One region of the Paenibacillus sp. FSL R5-0341 genome, then DNA from elsewhere that is predicted to be linked to it. Evidence: riboswitches for the same ligand, from Rfam matches in the RefSeq annotation. Region 1 holds a riboswitch; each other region holds the start of a gene.

Region 1 (6,143 bases):
ATGTTGTCAGTGTCTATATCGACCCGGAATCCGGCAAGCTGGCAGGCAATGGCTGTGAAGAGAAGCGACTGGAAGTCTTTATTGATGGCACCGAACCGAAAGAGGTATGTCATGGTACGACGGATGATTCGGATGCAGGAGAAGATGAGAAAACCCGTCAGGTACAGAATCAACAAGGCATACAGGAAGAGAAGCATTCCTGGTGGGGAGATTTCAAACGTTGGTGGGTAGAATGACGCAAATGCGCAATGACTTAGTTGCGTCACCTTTGACCCCTGGTTACATTGAGCATATGGAAATTCACTTGGGATAAAAACTCGTAATTATTCAGAGTGATGAATACTGTTAATACACAAGCAAAAAGGCCCCCACCGAACTTTCCGGTAAGGGGCCTTTTGCTTTTTTCTTTTATACTGTGTTGAATCATCTAACTTAGGCGAGTGCTTCCTTCAATACATCCGGAGAAGCATTCCACCAATCTTCGTTGTGCGAGATCAACAGCGTCTTGAGTGCGGCCCGAGCTTCCGGTCCGAGCTCATCCAGCATGAAACGGCGCTTCATGGCATAATCCATGCGATTCACATGTTCCGCCAGCAGTTTCCATCCACGTCTTGCTTCTGTGTCAATCCACATCTCACATGCCGTTGCTCCACCATACAGTTGCCCTTCTTCTGTGCGATCCACAGCTACCCACACCAGCCATACTTGGCGTCCATTGGGTACATCCTCACGATTCGTCGAGAACTTGATATTGCGCTCCACTTTGCTCTTCGCATGCATCGCACCGATATCAATTTTGGCTTCGCCATTATCAATAATGACCGGAGAAAGGTTGTTCAGATCAATGGAGCCTGCACCGAAGCCTTTATGCTTGCTTTTTGCACTAACGATATTCAAGGCAATCTGTTTTTTGCCGTTTTGCTCGTTTTGGTCCATGTTTATAGCCTCCAAGAGTTGATACAAATATTTTAACTAATAATTGGCCCATTGCAAACATATACATGCTGTAGATGCTTGTCAACGGGAGGTATTTATCGATGATTCCACGACGCGCCAAGAGCTGGCTCACCGCATCCCTGGCCCTATGTGTGCTGGCCGGAGGGATATGGATCACTCTGGGTTACAATCGCTCCACTCATTCTGAATTGCCAGTACTCGCCCCGGAATCGGGCAAGCCCAAGGCAATAGCTCCAACGCCAGCACCTCCAGAAAGTGTACAGACCCCTACCGCCGAAGTGTACAGTAACCGTATTGTGGAATATCACATGGATGTAAAACTGGCAGAAGGGAATGTACTGGAAGGAACTCAGACGATTACATGGACACATCCAGGCAAAAAAACCGTCAATGAGCTTTATTTTCATATGTACCCCAATGCCTTCTCTTCTGCTGACACCACCTTTATGAAGGAATCCGGCGGAAAGCTTCGGGGTGATGTCATGCCTACCAATGGCTATGGCTCCATGCATATTACCGAAATGAAAACGGAGGACGGGCTCTCTCTGCTGCACCGGATGCAGTATGTGCAGCCAGATGACGGAAATATCAAGGACACCACCCTCATTAAAGTACGCTTGCCCAAACCCGTCAAAGGCGGGGAAAGCATCACAGTCCACACCCGATTCGAAGTGAATCTGCCCAAGATTTTTGCCCGGATGGGAACCGCTGATGATTTTGTTATGGCAGGTCAATGGTTTCCCAAACTAAGTGCCTATGAACCTGTGGGCAGGCGTGGACGAACAACGGAAGGCTGGAATCTGCACCAATACCACGGCAATTCGGAGTTTTACGCCGACTTCGGTATATATAGTGTGCGTATTCGGGTGCCTGAAACATACAAGGTGGCTGCTACCGGATTTCCAACGCAGCAAGCTGTAGTGAAGAATGGAGAAAAAGTCTATCAATTCTATGCCGATGATGTGCATGACTTCGCCTGGGCAGCCTCGCCCGATTTTGTGTACGCCGAAGAGCCATTCTCTGCGCCCAACGTTCCTGGTGTACGAATCAAGTTATATCTGGACCCTGCTCATCAGGATCTGAAAGAACGTTATTTCTACGCTGCGAAGGCCGCTCTATCCAATTATAGCAAATGGTTTGGTCCATATCCTTACGCCACCTTGTCCATCGTTGTTCCACCTAAAACGGGGAATGGTGCCGGGGGCATGGAATATCCCACGCTAATCACAGCCTTTGGAGCGGATGACACCACGCCAGGTTATGACCTGGAACGAACCGTAGTCCACGAGATTGGACATCAATACTTCTATGGCATGGTTGCCAGCAACGAGTTCGAGGAAGCTTGGCTGGATGAGGGGTTCACCTCTTATGCAGAAGACAAACTGATGGAGCAGGAATACGGACTGATCCCAAACCTGCCGGTGCAATCGGGACTGATTACGTCTCCTTCATCTTTAACACAAGAATCCTGGAAGTTCGATTCCCAGAACGAGTATGCAGCCAATGTCTACACACGTGGCAAGCTTGTATTGCTCGGTATTGAACATCAAGTCGGTGCGAAAAAGATGGAACGCATTCTCTCTACCTATGTGAAAAAGTACCGTTTCAAACATCCCACTTCGACTGACTTTCAAAAAGTTGTGGAACAAGTGACCCGTACTTCCTGGTCTGATTATTTTGAACAATATGTCTATGGTAACGGAATGGCTGACTTTGCTGTAGAGAAGATTCATGTTACACCCGTACAGAAAGACGGCCAAACATTGTACGAGTCATCCGTAACAATTGCGAAAAAAGGCAGTGATTACAACGCCGTTCCTGTTCGAATTGCTTTTGAAGACGGACATATCCTCACCAAGCAATGGGATGGCAAAGAAGATCGCATCACCTATAAATTAACTCACACATCTCCCGTGTCCTGGGCCATGACCGATCCCCTCTACACGATCGTGCTGGAGAACCGCCATATGAACAATTTCCTGAAAGCCGGACTGGATGAGCAGGCGAAGTCCCGCTGGAGCATGAGTGTAACCAAACTAATAGAAGCCATATTCGGAAGTCTGTCATGGTGAGGTGGAAACGGTGAAAGCGAAAATACGTGAAGGCTGGTTTCTCGTCCGTCAGCATATGTTCATTGCAGCACTTTTATTTCTTTATCAACTTATATGGGGATATTTCCTCTATCGAATGATACAATCGGCTGTCGTCCCACTACTCCTGCGTTATCCGGATACTGATGCCGGGGAGCTGAGTACGCTTTTGTTCAAAATGGAAAGCCAACTGAACCTGTCTACCCATCCGGAGGTTCATCGTTATCTGTGGATTCTGGGGGCTATGCTACTGCTTCGTATGTTAATCAGCCCCCTCATTCAGGCAGGACTGCTCTACTCGCTTCAGCACTATAATAGTACAGAAGAGCGAATTCCATTCGTCCGCGGGATTAAAAATCTGTGGAAACCGATGCTGCTGCTCCACACCATTCGTACATTATTGGTGCTTCTGCCTGGCTACTGGCTCGTGCCAAAGCTGTACTCGATTCTAATGGATGGATTTCATTCCCTTCAATTACTCTTGCCCGGCATACCTTATGTTGCTGCTTGGATCGTATATGGTTGGATTATTCACCACACCCTGCTCTACATGCAGTTCGGTGTTTCGGCACCGGAAGGGGAAGGTGGGGCTCACGGTACACTCAAGGCGCTCTGGATTGCACTGCGTCATCTCATCGCTGTGATCGGCATTGCACTGCTGCTGGGCGGAGTTCACCTGCTCGTCTTCGGGGCATTCACTTCAGCCTCATGGTTACTAACGGGACTCACCGGACTTATACTACAACAGACGTATCCACTTGCCAGATGTCTATTGAGCCTGTGGAAAATATGCGCCCATTTCCGGTTATGGCAGTCCAAAACATCCAAAGGTTAGAGCAGATAGTTTAAAAATTGTTACCATCACATGTTAAACTTATGGCCTGATATGTACTTATAAATAGGCAAACCTCAACCTTTCCCCGTCAAAGGTCGAGGTTTTTTTTGCTAATTTTGTTGCTAAACGTTGCCAAACCGGTACTCCTCTGTTACAATAATCGCAGTGAGTTTTTAGTAACAACTTTGTAATCTTTACATTCATATTTGTAACTACTTAAAATTAAATCGTCATTTCTTGATTTCGCAGGTGCATAACTAGCATAGCCAAATTCCTGGCACCTGGGAAGCGGGGGAACCAGTTATGGGTGAATTGATCTTGCTACAGAGGGATCATAGGGGACCTTCAACCGAATCCTTAAGCTAACCTCGCAGGCGTTGGAAGGGGTATATCTCTTGTTAAAGAAGAAATTAACCGCAGCTGTACTTAGCCTCACATTCGCGTTATCGCTTGGTGCAGGCAGCGCATTCGCAGATTCAAAGATGGACAAAGTAATTGATTCAGCAATGGGAACTACATACAAAAGTGGGGGAACAACGCTTAACGGCTTTGACTGCTCCGGATTTACACGGTATGTATTCGACAAATTGGGTATTGATTTGGCACGCCAATCGAGTTCCCAATTCGACATGGGTGATTCCGTATCCCGCATGGAGATGAGAGCTGGCGATCTGGTTTTCTTCAATACAACAGGTAAAGGCGTATCTCATGTAGGAATCTTTGTAGGGGATGGAAAGTTCGCACACTCCTCTTCTTCCAAAGGTGTTACGATCAGTGCATTGAGTGAAAACTATTGGGCCAATCGTTATGTTGGCGCTAAACGGATTATGAGCACGGACGCATATGAATCACTGGCCCTTGACTAGGGACAAGCTGAGCAACATGATGCTGTAACCATTAACCATACTGGAACGAAGCAAGAAGCATAACAGAACCGCCCGGTACATTCTCCGCAGGAATGTATCCGGCGGTTTTTTTGTGCTTCATTCCCTGTTCACGTTTTTACGTTGCAAGTTACACACGAGGTATATCCTGCGACATCAACAGGTTCATTTTTCGTTCGCTCGTCCGTGCCCTTATGATGTTTTTACCCATCCCGTTATAATATAAACGGAATTACCGGAACTTTTGTTTCATTTTTTTCCTGGAAAGGGAGACTTGCTAAATGAACAGCTCTTTTGTAGAGTGGACAGAGAGTTTGGTAATGAATGAGAGGAGCGTGCAGATGTATGAATGAAGCCCCTGTAACGTTTCATGTTGTACCCATGCAAGAAGAACATGCGGAGCTTATCTGCAGTTGGCAGTATGACCCGCCTTACAATATCTATAGCTGGCTACCCTGGGAGCAGATGAAAGCACTGGAAGTGGAGTTTGGGGATGCACAGCTGCGACAGGAACAATATGCTATTGTTCTAGATCAGCATGATCGGATCTGCGGATTCGCTCAATACTTCCCACTTCAAGGGGTAACCCGGATTGGCCTCGGCATGCATCCAGAGCTTTGTGGTCAGGGTCAAGGGAAAGCTTTTGTCACCGCCATTGTACAGGAAGCCATTCGCCGGAATCGGACGAATGAGATCGATCTGGAAGTTCTCACCTGGAATGCCCGTGCCATTCAAGTCTATCTGAAGAATGGATTTGTCACCCAGGATACATACGAACGACAGACCCCAAGCGGTTTAATGCCCTTTCACTGTATGGTTTATGAGGGGCCTCGTGAGTAGAATTCATTGCAAAACAGCCAAATCTGCCCCTTGTTATGTGATTAGTTCAAAAAATTACCACAAAATGCTATGATGTCACTACAGGTTCCGTTATAATGATATGGATAGTTTCAGGTTAGATGATCTTTCATTCTGGAGGGGACATAAGGGATGCACAAATGGATCATGAGCGGGGTATTTTTTGCAGCATGCGCTTTAGCTATTGTTTTAATGTTTACGCTTCCAGGGAAAGAGGAAGTGGCTGAAGAAGCGAAACCAACCATGCCGGAAGTGACGATGGATGCAGGACAGGCTGAGGCACTGGTCAAAGCCAATTGTATTTCCTGTCACGGGGATCAGCTTCAAGGTGGCGTAGGACCTGCTCTGGCGAACATCGGCAGCCAGGATGATCTGGAGAAGATCTATTCCACGATTGTCAAAGGTAAAGGTGGCATGCCTGCCTTCAAGGGCAGACTGCAGGATGAAGAGATTGCCAATATCGCCATGTGGCTGTCAGAGAAGAAATAATCTTTGCACACGCATAACAAAGAGGCCCTT
Region 2 (6,143 bases), 1.4 Mb from region 1:
CCACATTCTCCAATTTTACGCCCGCTTTGCGTGCTACATTGGCAAGAGCACTTTCATAACAAGCCCCATATCCAGCTGCAAAGAGTTGCTCAGGGTTGGTACCTTCACCACCGGAACCACCAAGCTCTTTGGGCATTTTCAGATCATGCTTGAGCACGCCATCCGAAGAAGTCACCGAACCTGTACGTCCACCTTTAACTGTCGCTACTGCTGTATATAAAGCTTCCATTAAGAATCTCTCCCTCATCAATATAATTTTTAACTGCCTTCCTTTCAATTTAAACTTCTGGCTCATTTTGAAACGCATTTTGGATCTTTATCAGCTTTTACATCTTTATTATTTTCATGCATTTCAACTTCATGGCTGTATTTTCTCTAAGGTTGGGTAATATACGAAGGGGCATCTTCAAGCTGTAATCGAAATTTTGTGCTGATACATAAAAGTTGCGCTAGACAAAAACATTTGAAGGAGTACAATGTAACAATAAACATAAAAATTTAGATATATCATAAGCGGTTCATTCCGCATCAATATTTCAAAGTCAGGTGATTATCGTATGAGTAAAAAAAATCCATTTAACGCTCCTTCAAAAGAATCATTATCCACTGCGGGCATGGCCCCTTCGCTCGGAGAAGCGCATAGCTCCATGAAGGTTCCGCAGAATGCTGCATGGTGGAAGAAATTCCTCGCCTTTGTAGGCCCCGGATACCTCGTTGCCGTAGGCTACATGGACCCCGGCAACTGGGCAACGGATATTGCAGGCGGCTCGCAGTTTGGGTATACCTTGCTGTCCGTCATTCTGCTCTCAAATCTGATGGCCGTTGTCCTTCAGTCGCTGGCTGGCAAGCTCGGCATCGTCACTGGACGGGATCTGGCTCAAGCCTGTCGCGAACGATTCAGCATGCCGGTCGTCATGATGTTATGGATTCTGTGTGAGCTTGCCATTGCAGCCACTGATTTGGCTGAGGTTATAGGTTCTGCCATCGCGTTAAAGCTGTTATTTAACATCCCCATGTTATACGGCGTGATCATCACCGCAGTCGATGTACTCCTGATACTCGTCCTGCAAAACAAAGGCTTCCGCGCTTTGGAGACACTCGTCATTGTGCTGATGGCAACCATTGCCCTATGCTTCGGGATTGACCTGTTCCTGGCGAAACCGGATATGGGCGGTGTTCTGCACGGTTTTGTACCGAATGTCGAGATTCTGCAAAATCCGGCTATGCTCTATATCGCTATTGGTATTATTGGAGCAACCGTAATGCCGCATAATCTGTACCTGCATTCTTCCATTGTGCAGACCCGTCAGATTGAACAGACACCACAGGGCAAAAAAGAAGCCATTCGGTACTCCACCATGGACTCTACGATCGCGCTGACACTGGCCCTGTTCATCAATGCAGCTATCCTGATTGTATCTGCCGCTGTATTTCACAGTGCTGGTATGACGCAGGTTGCCGAGATCGCTGATGCCTATCATCTGCTGACCCCTCTATTAGGTACTACGGTTGCAAGTATCCTGTTCGGTGTGGCTCTGTTAGCATCAGGTCAGAACTCTACCCTCACAGGTACACTCGCTGGACAAATAGTTATGGAAGGTTTCCTGAACATTCGAATTCCGGCTTGGCTGCGCAGACTGGTCACCCGTCTGATCGCCATCATCCCGGCGGTGATTGTCACAGCCATTGCAGGAGAACACGGCACAGAAGAACTACTCATTTTGAGCCAGGTCGTGCTTTCTCTTCAATTACCTTTTGCTGTAATTCCCCTGGTGATGTTCACAAGTGATAAAAAAAGCATGGGTGCATTCGCCAACAAATTGTGGCTCAAAATCATCTCATGGATCATTGCCGCTGTTATCGTTGTGCTGAATGTATATCTGATCATTCAGACGATCCGGTTGTTCTAATCTCGTCCTAATCAACTAAATGTCAAAAAGGCTGATCACTCCGGTATGCTATACCCAAGTTGATCAGCCTTTTTTGTTGCTGCACAGCAACGTGTTTTCATTTAGAGTAGAACCTCTTGAACGCAATCATCTAATTCTGATTTGGTATCAGTAACGGCAGGAGCTGATCCAATGAATCAACGGTCCAATCCGCACGGTCGTCATCGGAGAGTTCCGGTTGGAATCTCCCATAACCCTGCATGATTCGAATCGTGTGCATACCCATCTTCCGGGCAGGAATAATGTCGTTATCGATCCGATCCCCGACCATGACAGCTTCCTCTGGTTCACAGCCTGCCTGTTTCAAGGCCACAGCGTATAACTCAGGGTCTGGCTTGGACACTCCTTCTTCGGCTGAACACGCCAGAACATCAACATACTTCCGCAAGCCGTAGCTCTCCAGTCTCTCTTCCGTTCCAGGACTCTGATTGGCAATAATGCCAATGCGATAATACCGTGACAACTGCTGCAGAACGGAATCCGCTGAAGGAAAAGGACGTTCAAGATCTTTTTGAAACTTCAGCTTGTCCTGAATCTGTTTCCGGTGGCCCTCGTCTTCAATGAATGTGCGAATCGCCACTCTCATGGGCCATTGCTCGTATTTCCGGTAACAGCTCGCGAACAGTTCGCGTACCGCCTCAATTTCTACTGGATACCCTAAAGCACAAGCTTCACGGACGAACTGTCCGATAATATCATCAACCGGCTCCCATTCATCCACCAGCGTATCTCCAACATCAAAAAATAACCACTTTAACCCACTCACATCCGGCATGCCAATTCCTCCCTGTAAGCATAAAAAAAGAAGACCCACCATCACGCATGAGTCTCCTCAAATTTCCGTTTATCGATGAATCAATTTCATAATACCTTGAGTGAATTTGATTCTAATACATTCAATTATAACAGGCACCTAACACCTGAGCAATCACAAGCTATGGCATTAACCATTGAGGAGAAAGCCGACTTCCCCATTGAGCGAATATACAATCCGGTCTGCGCCCATCCCGCGATAGATGCCCTTTGGATGACTCTGCTCCGTGATGACGCACAGGGATTTCGAAGTCCATGAACGGCAGATCTGTAAATAACGACAGGTCAGATTCAGGCTGTTCTCGAAAATAAACACGTTGCCTACGCTACCCTGCGGCAAAAACCATTTTTGAGCTGCAGCCGTATTCATGCGAATGACATGCTCTACCCCGATTCTGCGGAGTCTCCGCTCTTCCCCTGCACTGTTGGTTAGAACGGCAAACGGCATTTTTTTGTACATCAGCAATTTGATAAATTTGCGTCCTGCTTCATTTGGAGCAGTCACTAAGATCATCTCAGTATCCATCATTCGTTCCTCCCTTGGCGTGAAAAGACAACAAAAAAGAAGCGTGGGGGACCAAGGCCTCCCGAACGCTTCTTAAATAACCCATGGCGAAAACGCCATGAACCAGCGTACGGCTTGTTGCCTCTCCCTTTAACGCTTACGAGGTTAGCTGACGGATTCGGGCGCGAGAGTCGCCCTATTTCCGGCTGTCACCGGAAAATTCACCCCATGAATGCCTACTGTCCTGGACAGCGCATTCCGTTGGTTCCCCCGTTTCCCACTCATGAATGAATGGAAACTCAGCGATTAAAACATCGTTCGTATATCTTAAAGTAAGATCGAGCGATATTATCGTTTGTTTCGTTTTTCAAGTACAATTTAGTTTAAATTGAAATTACGTTATGAATCATACACCCGCGCCATGACGCTGTAAAGTCCGCACAGATCACCGAATCGGCAGATTTCTGCCAATACTCATCCATAATAACGCTTACAATAAGGTTATACTCTATCCATCTCTTCAAGGCTATCTAATTCTCACGCTGACGAAAATCACTTCGCAATTCATTCACGTATTCTGCACAAGTTGCCTGTTTTGATTCTTTTAACACCACATTAGTTTTGCAATATTTAATTGCAACCAATATAATAGAAGATATAAGAGTATATCAATGGAGGCGATTTAGATGACAGTCTACGATTACAAAGTGAATACCCTTCGCGGTCAAGAAGTTGAAATGTCCGACTACCGTGACAAAGTGCTCCTGATTGTGAATACGGCAAGCTCATGCGGCCTTACTCCTCAATTCAAAGGTCTGCAAGAACTGCAAGACAAGTTCCAGGATGCTCCATTTGAAGTTCTTGGTTTCCCAAGCAACCAGTTTGCACAGGAAAAAGGTTCTTCCGATGATATTGCCGAGTTCTGTCAGATGAATTATGGCGTAAGCTTCCCTATGTTTGAGAAAATTGATGTGAACGGCTCAAGCGCTCACCCTCTCTTCCAGCACCTTAGCACAGAAGCTCCTGGCCTGCTCGGCTCCAAAGCAATCAAATGGAATTTCACCAAATTCCTTGTGGATCAGAACGGACAGGTCATTAAACGTTATGCTCCCAAAACAACACCGGATAAGATTGAAGAAGATATCAAGAACTTACTCCAAAAATAATGCACAGGCCACCCGTAGCCGGAAAGGTAGAGCTCCATTACCTCCGATCATGGATGGCCTTTTTTTCAACCCCGATGTCAGACTGTTCAAAAAAGACAAAAAAGAAGCTTTCCAATAACGGAAAGCTTCTTCTTCATCGTTCATATGATGCGGTCGAGAGGACTCGAACCTCCACGGGCATACGCCCACTACCCCCTCAAGATAGCGTGTCTGCCATTCCACCACGACCGCATGTCGTAAATAATCGGCAACAGAATTGATTATACCGGGTTCTGTTCTAAAAGTAAAGTGTTTTTTAATACTTCTTTTTCAACTAGGCATTTTCATCAAAAATCGCATATTCTCGTCATCTTTACCCATGAACTGCATATTATTAGATTCGATCCCCTCTTTTTCGGTAAGAGCCGATCTTGTTGATTCATTTATATATAGTCCCCCCTACATTTCTCAAACATTTAACTTTAAATGTTATATAAAATAACACTAATATTGAATTTCAGATTTAATCCATTGAATTTCAATGACACCATTGACAAAAAGCGGACATTTATGGGATGATAACTATCATATAATTCGGATTTTCAAACATAAAGCAAACAATAAGGAATATAAATGTTAATTAAAGTGACATTTAGCGAACACAGGAGGCGAATGATTGTGAACCGTGGGAATAAGCTGCTCGATTATGTTAAACTGCTTGATTCCTCTATTCAGGTTGGAGGGTTCACCCATTCCTTCGGCATGGATATCCATATCAAGGAGGGTACCATTCGTAATGCTGAAGATCTCGAATCATTCATGCGTTGTCAGTTGCACCCCAGCATCGTTCGTCTTGAAGGCATGGCCATCAAAGGCATCTATACCGCAGCAGATCACAAGGATACATGGCGGATAGCCCTGATCGACAAGCTCGTACATGTTCAGCGAACTCCTGGAGATCTCAGAGAAGAAGCTGCTACGATGGGTAAACGATTGATCAGACTCGCACGCGCTCTGCACCCCTGGATTGATTTCAGCCAGCTCGAACAGACCTTCGCCAAATATGATTCGGTTGGCTGCCTCTCCACTGTTCACGCCTGGATTAACCACCACCTCGATATCCCTGTCGAGGCGGCAGTTCTTGGTTATCTGCATTCAGCCATGAATGCCTGCATAACCGAAGCCTCCAAAGTCATTCCCCTGAACACTGATACAACCAAAGATCTGACGGTACGCCTGGCCGCAGATCTGGAGAATGAATGGAACACCGTCAGCGCCTCGGCTGCGGATGGACTGGCACAGCCAACCTCGATGTCCATGAAATCGTTTTTCCCCAGTTTCCATATGCTTGGAGCTGGACTTCATGCCTACAGGGCCTAATCCTTGTCCACCTACTCCTACACCTGCTCCCCTTCATTCAGACACAAAAAAAACACGCGGCAACCTCCTTGCCGACGTGTTTTTTGTCATTTCATTGGTTTATTTAACGTATTTGCGCCATTTTACATCACAAAATACACTTTTTTCCGTCTTTTTTAATTGTTAGATGACGGATTTACGTATATAATAAAATATACAGCTCGCATTTCTATATATTCTACATGAAGAAAGAGCGACTGAATACTACATTCTAACCAGGGGTGAACCCTTTTGAACAAGAAAAAGCCAGTGACTCCGTTCGGATGGGCCATCAAACGACGGCTAACCGAACTTCAAGTGGATCAGAAGACC
Region 3 (6,143 bases), 2.1 Mb from region 1:
TCAAAAATATCATGCAACTGGCCAAAAATCGATAATACTTTCTCTTTTCCTTCATCATGATTCCCTCCCCTTAGATCTGTGTTCTCATTGTTTGATAATGAAGGGAGTTATATGTAAGCCAAAGCCTTCCTTAAATATCGACATCCCCCCACTGGACAACTCCACTTTCGTATGAGCATCGCTTTTCCATTCAACCTTCTTCTTTTCAGACAAGAACCGTCATTGAATAAATCGATAATAGAAATAAATTAGAAAAAATACTGTAATTTGTCAGGTTTTCAGTTCAGGAATAATTTAGTAGAATCAACAATTGAAAGAAGCTAAAGTGCTTTATATTTTCCTATGATTTAAGGGAGGAGGTTTTGAAAGGGTTTACATAAATGAAATGCCAGACCATCAGCTATTTTACTATTTGCTATTTGAGGAGGATGAAAGTAGTGAAATTCAAATTAAAAAAGACGATTAACGTTTTATTGGCCTGCTTAACAGCTCTGCCCCTCATGCTTAGTCCTACACAAGTTTCGGCAGCAAGTGATGCCACCATTAATTTATCTTCTGAAAAACAACTCATTCGCGGTTTTGGTGGTATCAACCATCCGTCATGGATCGGTGACTTGACTGCCGCGCAACGAGAAACTGCTTTTGGCAATGATCAGAACCAGTTAGGCTTTTCTGTACTCAGAATCTACGTCGATCCAGACCGAAATAACTGGTCTCGTGAAGTCGCCACAGCCAAACGTGCTATTGAAAAGGGTGCTATCGTATTTGCATCCCCATGGAATCCTCCGAGCGACATGGTTGAAACCTTTAACCGCAATGGAGATACCAATGCCAAACGCCTAAAGTACGACAAGTATACTGCATATGCACAGCATCTTAATGACTTTGTAACCTACATGAAAAATAACGGCGTGGACCTGTATGCCATTTCGGTACAAAATGAGCCGGATTATGCACATGACTGGACTTGGTGGACACCTCAGGAAATCCTTCGTTTTATGAAAGAGAATGCAGGCTCCATTCAAGGTACAAAAGTGATGGCACCCGAGTCCTTCCAGTATCTCAAAAACATATCTGATCCGATTCTGAATGACCCGCAGGCGCTCGCTAATATGGACATTCTGGGGGCACACACGTACGGAACCCAGATCAAAGATTTCGCATATCCACTCTTCAAGCAAAAAGGAGCCGGTAAAGAACTATGGATGACTGAAGTCTATTATCCGAATAGCGATAGCAACTCCGCGGACCGCTGGCCTGAAGCGCTTGACGTGTCCTATCACATGCACAGCGCTATGGTCGAAGGTGATTTCCAAGCTTATGTATGGTGGTACATCCGCAGACAGTATGGTCCGATGAAAGAGGACGGAACGATTAGTAAACGCGGTTATAATATGGCTCACTTCTCCAAATTTGTACGTCCAGGCTATCTTAGAGTAGATGCAACCAAGAACCCGGATACGAACACATTCGTTTCTGCCTACAAAGGGGATAACAAGGTTGTTATTGTGGCAATCAACAGAAGCACTTCTGCAACGAGTCAGAAATTTGTTTTGCAAAATGGCAATGCTTCCACGGTATCCTCATGGGTAACCGATAGCAGTCGCAATCTGGCAAGCGGAGCACCAATTACGGTGTCCAATGCAACCTTTACTGCTCAACTCCCTGCTCAAAGTGTAACTACGTTTGTAGCTAATATTACGAGCAGCGGTGGGGGTAATACGGGGAATGGCACTACGTATGAAGCGGAGACAGGAACAACTCTCTCCGATGCTGCAATTGAGACGATCTATCCTGGATACACAGGCTCAGGGTATGTTAATTTCAATGCGTTGACGAACTCAGGCATTCAATGGAATAACATCAACAATACGATAAGCGGCACCAAGAACATAAAGTTTCGTTATGCGTTGGAAAGTGGCACCCGTAACCTTGATGTATTCGTGAATGGGACCAAAGTGATCAGCAATACCCCATTTACTGCAACGGGAAGCTGGTCTACCTGGGGTGAAAAAACAATTCAAGTACCCATGAACTCGGGAAGCAATACCATTAAAGTTGTAACGACCGGTACTGAAGGTCCGAATATCGATAGTATCCACGTGTCCGCTCAGTAACCTATTAGACGATTTTATGGTACAAAACAAAAAGGTTCCCCGAAGGCGTTAGCCTTACAAGAAACCTTTTTTCATTCTTATGATGCGGTCGAGAGGACTCGAACCTCCACGGGGGGTTAGCCCACACGGACCTGAACCGTGCGCGTCTGCCAATTCCGCCACGACCGCATATTGTATATCTTCGTGATATATCTTGGCGACAAGAAATAATATATCATGTACAATTTATCATGTCAACACTGAAAATAATAACAATAAAGCCCGAGCCAGACGTCCATGTCTGATTCGGGCTTTACTTATCGTTACTAGGGATTAACTTTGTGAAACCTTAGGCATGTTACGAGTTACAGCTTGGAAGGCCAGTTGCCATACCATGCGTAACCGCCTCTTCTTTCTTTATCAATATCACTTAGTTTATATTTAACTACCCCGTCACGACCAATAAAGATCGGTTTATCTGTCCCCACTTCATAGAAGCGAGCCCAGATCGGTGCAGCTTTGGAATCAGCAATAATTTTGCTGTCTCCGTTCGCTCTTTCATACTTGTAGCCCGTAATTTTGACTTTGTTAAACCAAGCTTCAGCTCCTTTAATGGATGCTGTAATTTTAGCGTTAGCAGGTCTGGTTTTCAGGAATTTAACAATCGTTACACTCTCTCCAGCCGTCAGTGATGGTACTTCATAGATTCTTGCGCTTGCCGGTTTAAGGGAACTGGAATCATGTTGTTGTCCCCATGCTGTCAGCTTACCGCCTGAAACGACCTGTGTATTCAGAATCGCATCTACACCTTTGGCAACTGAATTTTTACTGCGGTTAGCAAGTGTGCTGTCGATAAACGAGAAGTCACCTTTGCGCGTTGCTACTTCATCCAGCATGATCATTACATTAATCATTGCATCATCATTGTAAGTGATGTGTTTGTGATATCCCGAGCTTTGATAGACTTGTGGCCATCCGCCGTTTGAATACTGCATGTTGATCAAAAAGTTAATTCCTTTGATTGCAGCTGTGGAGTATCGCGGATCATTGGTCTTTTTGAATTCCTTCGCCAATCTTCTAATTTCTGAGTATGTAGCCTTGTTGTCGATGGTGGACTTCGCCCATTCTCCACTTGTTTGTTTGTAGTCTTTTCTCCAACCTCCATCTGGCAGCTGGTTCTTCAGAATATCAGATATACTTGCTGTTGTGCCTGAAGCATCAGCAGCTGATACCGTTGTTACAGGAAGAACCGCCATTCCAACTGCTGAGAAGACCATCGTACATGCCAGAATAAAAGTAACTATTTTTTTTGCTTTCAAAGATAACACTCTCCTATTTTGTTTTTATAAATCTCCCACTTCTACCTTACTTATAAAACTAGTCCCTTAACCTCCTTTATTTGAATTTATAACACAATAAAATCAATTTTCATCCAATATGTGGATTGGATAAGAAGATAATATGCAATAAATCGATTTTTGTCAATATATGCAACTTAATGAATATAATCTCTTTAATTGAACATTACGGAATAGTTCTTTTAACTCATGACAAACCTATTTATTTATCCAAAATCGTCTTAAGCGAATCAATAATGACGTTTTTGTCATGAATGATACCCAGACTTGATCCCTTCTTTCATATAAAAACCTTAATTCCGCTAACATTGAGGTATTACGAAGGGGTTTAAATGGGTTTGACAATTACGCATTTATGCAATATAGTTTCAAATAGTTACAAAAACTTAATTATTCATTGCCGAGTTTCATGTTTGAAAACGGGGGAACCATTTTGGGTGAATTATTCTTATACATAGGAAATATAGGGAACCTTCTACCGAACCCTTAGCTAACTCCGTAGGCATCGAAGGGAGAACATTGATTTTGAAAAAACTGATAATCTCCATTTTTGGAGCAGCTGTACTATTTACATCCGGGGCAACAAGCACAGAGGCAAGCAGTATCAACTCCGTAGTGAACAACATGACAGGTATACCTTACAAGTGGGGTGGCACGACTTTGGCCGGCTTCGACTGTTCCGGGTTTATGAGATATCTTTTCAACAAATACAGCATTGAATTGCCACGTACTTCGCAGCAGCAAGCCAAAGCAGGTACTCCGGTATCCAAAAGTAACATTCGCACAGGTGATCTGGTGTTCTTCAATACGATGGGCAAAGGCATTTCACATACAGGTGTATATATTGGCGGCGGACAATTTGCACATGCCTCCAGTAGTAAAGGTGTAAGTATTACGAAGTTATCGAATCCATACTTCAATGATCGTTATGTGACAGCACGTCGGGTAACTGGACAATTTATGTACGATAAAATGTTGGGCAAAATGTAATTCATACACAAAAAGGCATCGGTATATAACCTGATGCCTTTTTTGTAACCATTTTTTGTCTTCAACTGATTTCTTAAACATTGTAAAATGTTTTAGGAAATCAAAGGAGTGAGGAGAACAATTGAAAAAGTTATTGTTTGTTTTAAGTTTTGTTATTTTAGTAATAGGTAGTTTAGGATGCAGTAGTGAAACAGTTAAAGATTTCAGAGAAGTATCTTGGGGGAGTAAAATAAAAAAGGTCATTTCATCTGAAGAAAAAAACGAAAACACAAACTATGAAGAAAAAGTACATAATGATCATGAAAAAAGTATTAATTATTCCGATGTGGTGGTTCTGGGTAAGACTGCAGACGCAGAATACTCCTTTACTAATGAAGGAATATCAGAAAAAATAGAAGATAACAACCAATTGCGTGAGGAACTTGATAACGAAAATACGACGGACGCAAGAAAAGACGAGATACGAAAGACATTGGATAAGCAATTAGAGGACATGATGAAGCAAGCATATGAATATCCTTTGGACGATTACTTACTGATTGAAGCAAGTTACGATTTTGGTACTCTAACTAATCCGGAATCTGATGAAATTTTGGAAGAGCTTACGAACAAATATGGTAAACCAGAGCTCGAAAGCTATAATAACGCTTTTATTTATAAGTGGACCAGTGACCGATCCACCATTGAATATCGGACTAAATCGTCAGTAATAAATTATAAGGCACGCTATTCCGTAATGGAAAAATTTGCTGACGTAGACAAATACAATAAAACACTTAACAGTAAAACAAGTAAAGATGAACTTTAAATAAAACATGGTCATACTCCTGTGCTAACAGGGTATGACCATGTTTTATTTTTTCATATATTTCCTAAGTTTAATGCAACGCCTTCTGCACTCGCATCGCACCCTGAGACAGGGCATGTCCGCCTCCTACAGCTCCGGCAACGGCAACGGTCTCCATGATCTCCTGATCAGTTGCACCCTTGGCACGAGCTTCTTCTACATGGTAAAAGGTACATACCTCATTGTTGGCGAACAGTCCTATTCCGAGGGCAATTAGCTGTTTTGTCTTCGCATCAATCACGCCAGGCTGAAAGCATTCTCCAGTAAACTCATGATACGACTTCACCACTCCTGGCAGCACATCGCTTAATGCTCCAATCTGATCCTTGTAGGCATGAACTTTATCATTCATCAATGTCATGTCTTGTAGCACACCCTCTCAGCTATAGTTACAGATCGTTTCCACTGTACCTATTTTCTCTCCCGAGTGAGCCAATTATGCCAAGAAATCATGGTAATTCCAAACATATAAATGCTCATGGCTTTGCCACAATCATAAGCGATTGCTACTCACCAAGTGGACTCTGGCGCGGTTCGCTGAACAGCTGATATCGGTAACTGCGATCTAGCTTGACGACACGTCTATTTTGCCGCCGGATCAATACCTGCTCGCCATCCCAGGCAACGACAATCCCGGTTACATCGTTTGACTCCAGCTCGTCCCGTACTACTCTTACTTTCTCACCTGACAGACGCAGGGCGTCCAATTCTGTATCACTGATCATGTTCTTGGCTCCTATATTCCAAATTTATTTACAAAAAGAGACCTAAATGAAATGTCATTTAGGTCTCACGTGACTGTATTGGACTGTCATGTCATTCGAAATTATGTCCCGACTGAAAGTTACCGCT
Region 4 (6,143 bases), 3.0 Mb from region 1:
ACCCTCATACAGTGTAAACCTTCTGTCTTGCCACTCTACGCGAAGAAGCATATTATCATCCGACTGATACTGCCATACCAATTGTTCTCCAGCCTGGCCATACGGCGTTCTGCCTGCCGTAGACACCATGCCACCATATTCTTCCTCCAGATGATATGCGCGTCCATCCAGATCCAGCAATGTAGGCACCTCATCAGGTGCATCTAGTCTGCCATCAATTGGTGTATATAAGGCATAACGGGTGATTTCCCGTTCTTCAATATGCAAATAGCGAAATGCGGTACCATCCTGCAGCGTAAGCACAACGGCATTTCGAGCGCGATTTTGTACCCGACCAACGACTTCATAAGTGACCAGAGAAACCTCACAGATATCACCAGGTGCAAGCTGAAGCATGGTTTTCTCAGCCTGCAGTGGTTCAGGTTTCGTTAGTATTCCTTTAATTCGTTTCCATACACTCATGAGAATTACTCCTGTTCCTTATCTTATAAACAAGCTGCAATAATCAGTGCGCCCACGATATGTAAAGCGCCAGAGAACAAGCCGTATCCTGTCTTTCCTTGCTGAATTCCGGTATCCAGATCTAGGTTAGCCCATTTGCGAATCATAAAGTGTACGACACTCTCCAGAATCAACAAAATGATAAAGGATACCACGGAGACCAGCAATGCTTCTCCAAGATGACCAGCCGTAGAAATAGACGTAGCGAGTACATACCCTTGTGCAAATAATTTCATAACCATACGTGTAGTAACGGCCATATTGCCAGCCTTAACTTCAGCAAAATCCTTATATTTCGTGAACAGTGAATCAACATACATCAGTACAAACAGCAAAACCGAACCAGATACGGTCCAGACCAGCATCGCCAAAATGTTCAAATCCATTTACACAGCCCCCACATATCAACATGAACCGCATTTAAAAGCGAAGGAGAAACGCTCTTCTCCTCCGCTGGTTAACCCTGCTGACAACCAAGGTGTTAGTTCTTATTATCGTACTGTTTCATCAATGCTGCGAGTTCGTCTTCAACAGCCTGATCTTTACCCAACTTCTCGAACTCTTCGTCCAAAGACTTGCCTTTGGAGGACATTTCGTTGCTTGCTTCTGCCTGTGCTTCCATTTGCATCATTTTCTCTTCCATACGTTTCATGCCAGCACTTGCCGTATCAGAGCCAAACCCATTCAACGCTTTGTTGATTTCCGTTTGAGCTTTTGCTGCATTATAACGTGCTACCAATGTCTCACGTTTGTTCTTCATTTGAGTCAACTGCTTACGCATCTCGTCGAGCTTGCCACGCAGGTTATCTGCAGAAGCCTTGTTCTGATCATAGCTAGTTTTGTACTCAGCCATCTTCTCTTCAGCAACCTTTTTCTCTTCTAAAGCACGTCGAGCCAAATCCAAATTCTGAGCACGAGCCGCCGTATGCGCCTGCTCTTCACGTTTCTTCACCAGAGCTTCCTGCTCTTCGAATAGCTGCTTGAATTTCTTCTCAATGGCGATCTGTGCGGCTACTGCTTTCTCCGCATCTTCCAGATCCTCTTGCATATCACGGATATATTGGTCCGTCATCTTGATTGGGTCTTCTGCCTTGTCGATAATGGCGTTGATGTTAGACATTGTTAAATCACGCAATCGTTTGAAAATGGACATTATGTTATTCCTCCTAGTCGATAATACATCGTATATAAACATACATACGTAACAAGCTACAACTCGTTTCAATTTTAGCAAATAAAATCAAAACTTGCGATTGTTCTTCATGTTAGGAAGATCCTTTATCCTTGTTCAGATGATCCTCCATTAGCCTCTCTGCAGTCTGCACGATTTCGTCGATCTGCATCCGTGTAATGGAATCAAAATGGATACCCATGATCACCGTAACAGTTACTTTCAGCTGCAGGGCGGCCTTTCGGGCAAGCCGCTCACACAGCTCTTGTTCCTTATGACCCGGAATATGTACCGTCGTCCCGCTTACGCGCTCATGATCCACGTAGAACGTGGCTACAGCACCAATATGCGCCTTTCCTCCGGTAACGAGAAAAACCTTATCATCTCCTGCCTCAATCACTTGTAAACGTATCGATTTCAAATCATATGTACTCATAACCATCCACCTATCCTTCTCTATATGTTATATATGGAGGAATTATGGCTTTCACAAGATAAATCCGCAATGAAAATTCTCACACTACGCATATTTTATGGACACCTCGGACATACCAAGGAGAACATCATTTTCGGAAAAGGAGGCCGTTATTATGCGCGTACGCCTCATTATGCTGATGGTTATCGTTATTTTTTTTGGAGGATATCATGCTCCAGTTTCATCGGGGGATGCTTCAAGCCCGCCAAGTGAATCAGTATCAGTTTCAGATTCCGCGGAAGAAGAACAACTGACATTGGGACAATTACGTCAAAAATATGCGGATACGTTCAAAACGAATGGTCCTTCAACGAAGCAGGTTGCCCTGACTTTTGATGACGTGCCCGATCCACGATTTACTCCACAGGTATTAGATGTATTGAAGAAATATAAAGTCAGAGCTACATTCTTTATCGTTGGTAGTCGTGCTGAGAAACATCCGGATCTGGTGAAACGTATCGTTAAGGAAGGGCATATTGTTGGCAATCACAGCTACAATCATCCGGAATTCAGTAAGCTGTCGATGAATGCCTTTCGCAAACAAATTTTACATACTGGGGATATCATTCATCACCTAGCAGGATATACGCCCAAGATGATCCGACCACCTTACGGAGATATTAATGAAGAACAGCTGCAATGGGCTGCCAGACAACACTATAGCATTGTGAACTGGAACGTTGACTCACTGGACTGGAAAGGCCTCTCCAAGGAAGAGGTGAAGGATAACATCCTATCTGCCGTAAAACCCGGTTCCATCGTTCTGCAACATGCAGGGGGCGGTGTGGGTTCGAACCTGAATGGCACGATTGAGGCTTTACCTGAAATTATTGAGGAACTGCGTAATCGGGGGTATGAATTAGTCACCTTGGACGAGATGTTGGGGTTGCCAAAAGCCAAGGATTAGGATGTCCATGTAGGAAATGATGACGATGTTAAAAGGGTGCCTGTTCAATCGCAAAGTAGCGACTGGCAGACACCCTGTTTGAATTCGTTAGATGTAATTCACTTTCTACTTCAGAATATAGAGCTCGATATCCTGGAAACCAAATGTGCTTACGGACTGCTTGCTACCAGGGATAAAGATATCAATCCGGTGACCCTTGATTGCACCGCCCACATCACGTGCTGTAGCTACAAAAGCCTGTTTTGGCAATCCCGGATGGCTGTGACCGGTTACCAGTACTTTGGTTCCAAGTGGAATCACACTTGGATCAACTGCGATCGTACCCAGTTCAAGATCATTGCCGAAGTAATCCACAGCACCCCATCCTCCATTTTCGGACGGATCTGCAGAGTATGCCGTTGCTTTCACGTTCACTGCTTTACTGTAATCGAACGTTTTTCCCCAGGCTTGAACAACTTTGTTATCTGCGTTAACGTCCAAGCTTGCTGTAGTAACAGTCTTCGCTTGAGTCTTGCTCTCTGTAGCCGCAGCAGCTGCTACATTGTTTGCCTTACCGGGAATCGTAATTTTCAAACCACCATAAATATTGTAAGGCGAAATGTCGTTGTTTGCTTTAACCAACGTGTTGAGTGCTACTCCATACTGTTTCGATAAGGTGTAGAAGGTATCCCCTTCTTTGGCCACATGAACTGAATCTGCGTGAGCCGGAACGGCTTGAATAAGCATTGCTGTTGTCAATAATGCTACTGCTGTTTTGGCTATACGTTTCTTGTTAATCATGGTCTTCCTCCCTCATTATGCCTGCGAAGTTAGTTGTCGGATTCGGATGAGGAGCCACCCTATAGGTCCTTCGTTACATGTGAAACGTTATGTACCCCTAATTCACCCCAAGCAGTGTGCCATAGATCTTCCCCCTGCACGATCTGCATCGTTACATCCCCCGCACTCCCTGTCCGGAAGTTTCGGCAGAGTTCAATATATCACAATTTTGTAACCTGAACTTGTAGTAATTCTTACCAAAAGGTTTTGAACATGTCATCAACTGTAAGAATACTGGATAATTCAGAATAGTTGGGCAACCCGATTTCTTTATATAAGGTAACAGAAAAGTTACTTTTCAAATCTAGAAATGATTATTACGCACAAAAAAATAGCGTTACCGACTCGATGTCAGTAACGCTATTAAATCATTTCATTTAGAGTACTTTAGCAAGAAAATCACGTGTACGTGAATTTTTTGGTGCTCCAAACACCTCATCAGGTGTTCCTTCTTCTACAATGACCCCGCCATCCATGAACAGGATTCGGTCTCCCACTTCACGTGCAAAACCCATCTCATGTGTTACGATGACCATCGTCATCCCGCCTTCTGCAAGACGTTTCATGACATCCAGCACTTCACCGACCATCTCGGGGTCCAGTGCCGAAGTAGGCTCGTCAAACAGCATTACATGCGGCTGCATGGCCAATGCTCTTGCAATGGCGATCCGCTGCTTCTGTCCACCGGACAGCTGGTTCGGGAAAGTATCTTTTTTATCATACAAGCCCACAGTGTTTAGCAGATCAGCAGCGATTTTCTCCGCTTCCTGCGTGGATTGCTTCTTCACTTTAATCGGGGCAATCGTAATGTTTTGCTGTACCGTTTTGTGTGGGAACAGGTTGAAATGCTGGAACACCATACCCATCTTCTCACGAGTCGCATTGATGTTGTGCTTCGGATCGGTGATTGATACGCCTTCAAAATCAATCTCTCCCGAGGTAGGCTGTTCCAACAAGTTCAGACAACGCAAGAATGTACTTTTACCTGAACCGGAAGGACCGATAACCACGACAACCTCACCTTTGCCAATCGTCACGTTAATGCCTTTAAGTACATCGTTATTACCATAAGATTTGTGTAATTGTCTAACGTCTATCACTTGCACTCAACTTCCTTTCCAGTCGTCCCAGCAGCTTGGACAAAATGAACGTCATTACAAAGTAGATGGCTGCTGCAATCAAAAATGGACTCAAACCTTGGTACGTAATGTTTTTGACTACACTTGCCTGATACATAATATCCACCATACCGATAACGGAGATAATAGAGGATTCTTTGATAATAGTTATAAATTCATTACCGATCGCTGGTAATACAGCTTTGAAGGCTTGTGGCAATATAATGTAACGCATTGCTGCACCTCTGCCCATTCCGAGGGAACGCGCTGCCTCCAACTGACCACGATCCACACCTTGGATACCTGCACGGAAAATCTCCGCCAGATAGGCACCACTATTGATTGAAAGTGTAATGATACCTGCCTGAAGTGCAGTGAAGTTAATGCCAAAGCTCAGGGAAAAACCATAATAAATAATCATCAATTGTACCAGCATCGGTGTGCCACGGATCACTTCAACGTAAGCCGTACCGATCCAGCGCAAGATTGCAGCGTCATGTAGACGGAACAAACAGATGATCAATCCAATAATTACCCCGAAGATAACGCCAAGTGCAGACAACAGAAGTGTGTATCCTACACCTGTAGCATAGAAACTTTTGTACTCCCAGAATACTTGGAAAATATTTTGTGATTTGTTCACTTTATCCGCCATCAAGAGGCTGGCGTCCGTCACCATCTGATTGATTTTATCTTCACTTTTCAATCGTTCCAGTGTTCCATTTACTGCAGCTAGCAGCTCGGTATTTCCTTTACGAATCCCGATTGCCGCTTCTGCTTGCTCTTCGTCCGGAACAGCAGCAGCAAGTCCAATGATATCGTCCAGATAACCTGCAGCAACAGTATCTTCAACGATTGCCGCGTCAATGCGTTTTGTTTGCAGTTGAAGCACGATATCCGAGATTTTATCCAGCGCAGTAAGTTTCGCTCCTGGAATACTCTGTCCGATCGTTTCCTGAATGGAGCCTTTCTGAACGCCAATTTTCGCATTTTCAAGTTCTGCCATGGTTGGATATTTGTCTTTATCCGCATTGCGAACCATAATCACTTGTTTTGATTTATAATAGGTGTCGGAAAAATCGATACTTTTCTTCCGCTCATCCGTCGGCGTCATACCTGAAATTACCAGATCAACACGCCCGCTCTGCAATG

The links. Region 1 has a riboswitch for cyclic di-AMP ahead of MKX75_RS00545 (C40 family peptidase). Riboswitches for the same ligand answer to the same signal wherever they lie in the genome.
Region 2: linked by a shared signal. The riboswitch ahead of MKX75_RS06845 (hypothetical protein) and the one ahead of MKX75_RS00545 (C40 family peptidase) in region 1 are both predicted to bind cyclic di-AMP.
Region 3: linked by a shared signal. The riboswitch ahead of MKX75_RS10110 (C40 family peptidase) and the one ahead of MKX75_RS00545 (C40 family peptidase) in region 1 are both predicted to bind cyclic di-AMP.
Region 4: linked by a shared signal. The riboswitch ahead of MKX75_RS16440 (3D domain-containing protein) and the one ahead of MKX75_RS00545 (C40 family peptidase) in region 1 are both predicted to bind cyclic di-AMP.

What each region holds. Positions count from the first base shown of each region.
Region 1 is NZ_CP150241.1:110,600-116,742, reverse strand. It holds gene MKX75_RS00565 (PBP1A family penicillin-binding protein) at 1-236, shown strand, start outside; gene MKX75_RS00560 (YwhD family protein) at 433-936, opposite strand; gene MKX75_RS00555 (M1 family metallopeptidase) at 1,038-3,029, shown strand; gene MKX75_RS00550 (hypothetical protein) at 3,040-3,882, shown strand; cyclic di-AMP (ydaO/yuaA leader) riboswitch at 4,137-4,274, shown strand; gene MKX75_RS00545 (C40 family peptidase) at 4,278-4,748, shown strand; gene MKX75_RS00540 (GNAT family protein) at 5,112-5,606, shown strand; gene MKX75_RS00535 (cytochrome c) at 5,757-6,113, shown strand.
Region 2 is NZ_CP150241.1:1,544,263-1,550,405, reverse strand. It holds gene MKX75_RS06860 (organic hydroperoxide resistance protein) at 1-229, opposite strand, end outside; gene MKX75_RS06855 (Nramp family divalent metal transporter) at 615-1,910, shown strand; gene MKX75_RS06850 (HAD family hydrolase) at 2,041-2,724, opposite strand; gene MKX75_RS06845 (hypothetical protein) at 2,893-3,291, opposite strand; cyclic di-AMP (ydaO/yuaA leader) riboswitch at 3,407-3,582, opposite strand; gene MKX75_RS06840 (glutathione peroxidase) at 3,954-4,433, shown strand; tRNA gene MKX75_RS06835 (tRNA-Leu) at 4,582-4,664, opposite strand; gene MKX75_RS06830 (urease accessory UreF family protein) at 5,091-5,792, shown strand; gene MKX75_RS06825 (hypothetical protein) at 6,063-6,143, shown strand, end outside.
Region 3 is NZ_CP150241.1:2,198,292-2,204,434, reverse strand. It holds gene MKX75_RS10130 (divergent polysaccharide deacetylase family protein) at 1-13, opposite strand, end outside; gene MKX75_RS10125 (carbohydrate-binding protein) at 438-2,117, shown strand; tRNA gene MKX75_RS10120 (tRNA-Leu) at 2,201-2,285, opposite strand; gene pelA (pectate lyase) at 2,462-3,424, opposite strand; cyclic di-AMP (ydaO/yuaA leader) riboswitch at 3,843-3,974, shown strand; gene MKX75_RS10110 (C40 family peptidase) at 3,980-4,444, shown strand; gene MKX75_RS10105 (hypothetical protein) at 4,566-5,252, shown strand; gene MKX75_RS10100 (carboxymuconolactone decarboxylase family protein) at 5,323-5,652, opposite strand; gene MKX75_RS10095 (hypothetical protein) at 5,798-6,016, opposite strand; gene MKX75_RS10090 (hypothetical protein) at 6,136-6,143, opposite strand, start outside.
Region 4 is NZ_CP150241.1:3,686,773-3,692,915, forward strand. It holds gene MKX75_RS16415 (DUF4178 domain-containing protein) at 1-462, opposite strand, end outside; gene MKX75_RS16420 (DUF350 domain-containing protein) at 486-887, opposite strand; gene MKX75_RS16425 (PspA/IM30 family protein) at 983-1,654, opposite strand; gene MKX75_RS16430 (hypothetical protein) at 1,767-2,108, opposite strand; gene MKX75_RS16435 (polysaccharide deacetylase family protein) at 2,263-3,054, shown strand; gene MKX75_RS16440 (3D domain-containing protein) at 3,160-3,834, opposite strand; cyclic di-AMP (ydaO/yuaA leader) riboswitch at 3,837-4,032, opposite strand; gene MKX75_RS16445 (amino acid ABC transporter ATP-binding protein) at 4,251-4,973, opposite strand; gene MKX75_RS16450 (ABC transporter permease subunit) at 4,960-6,143, opposite strand, start outside.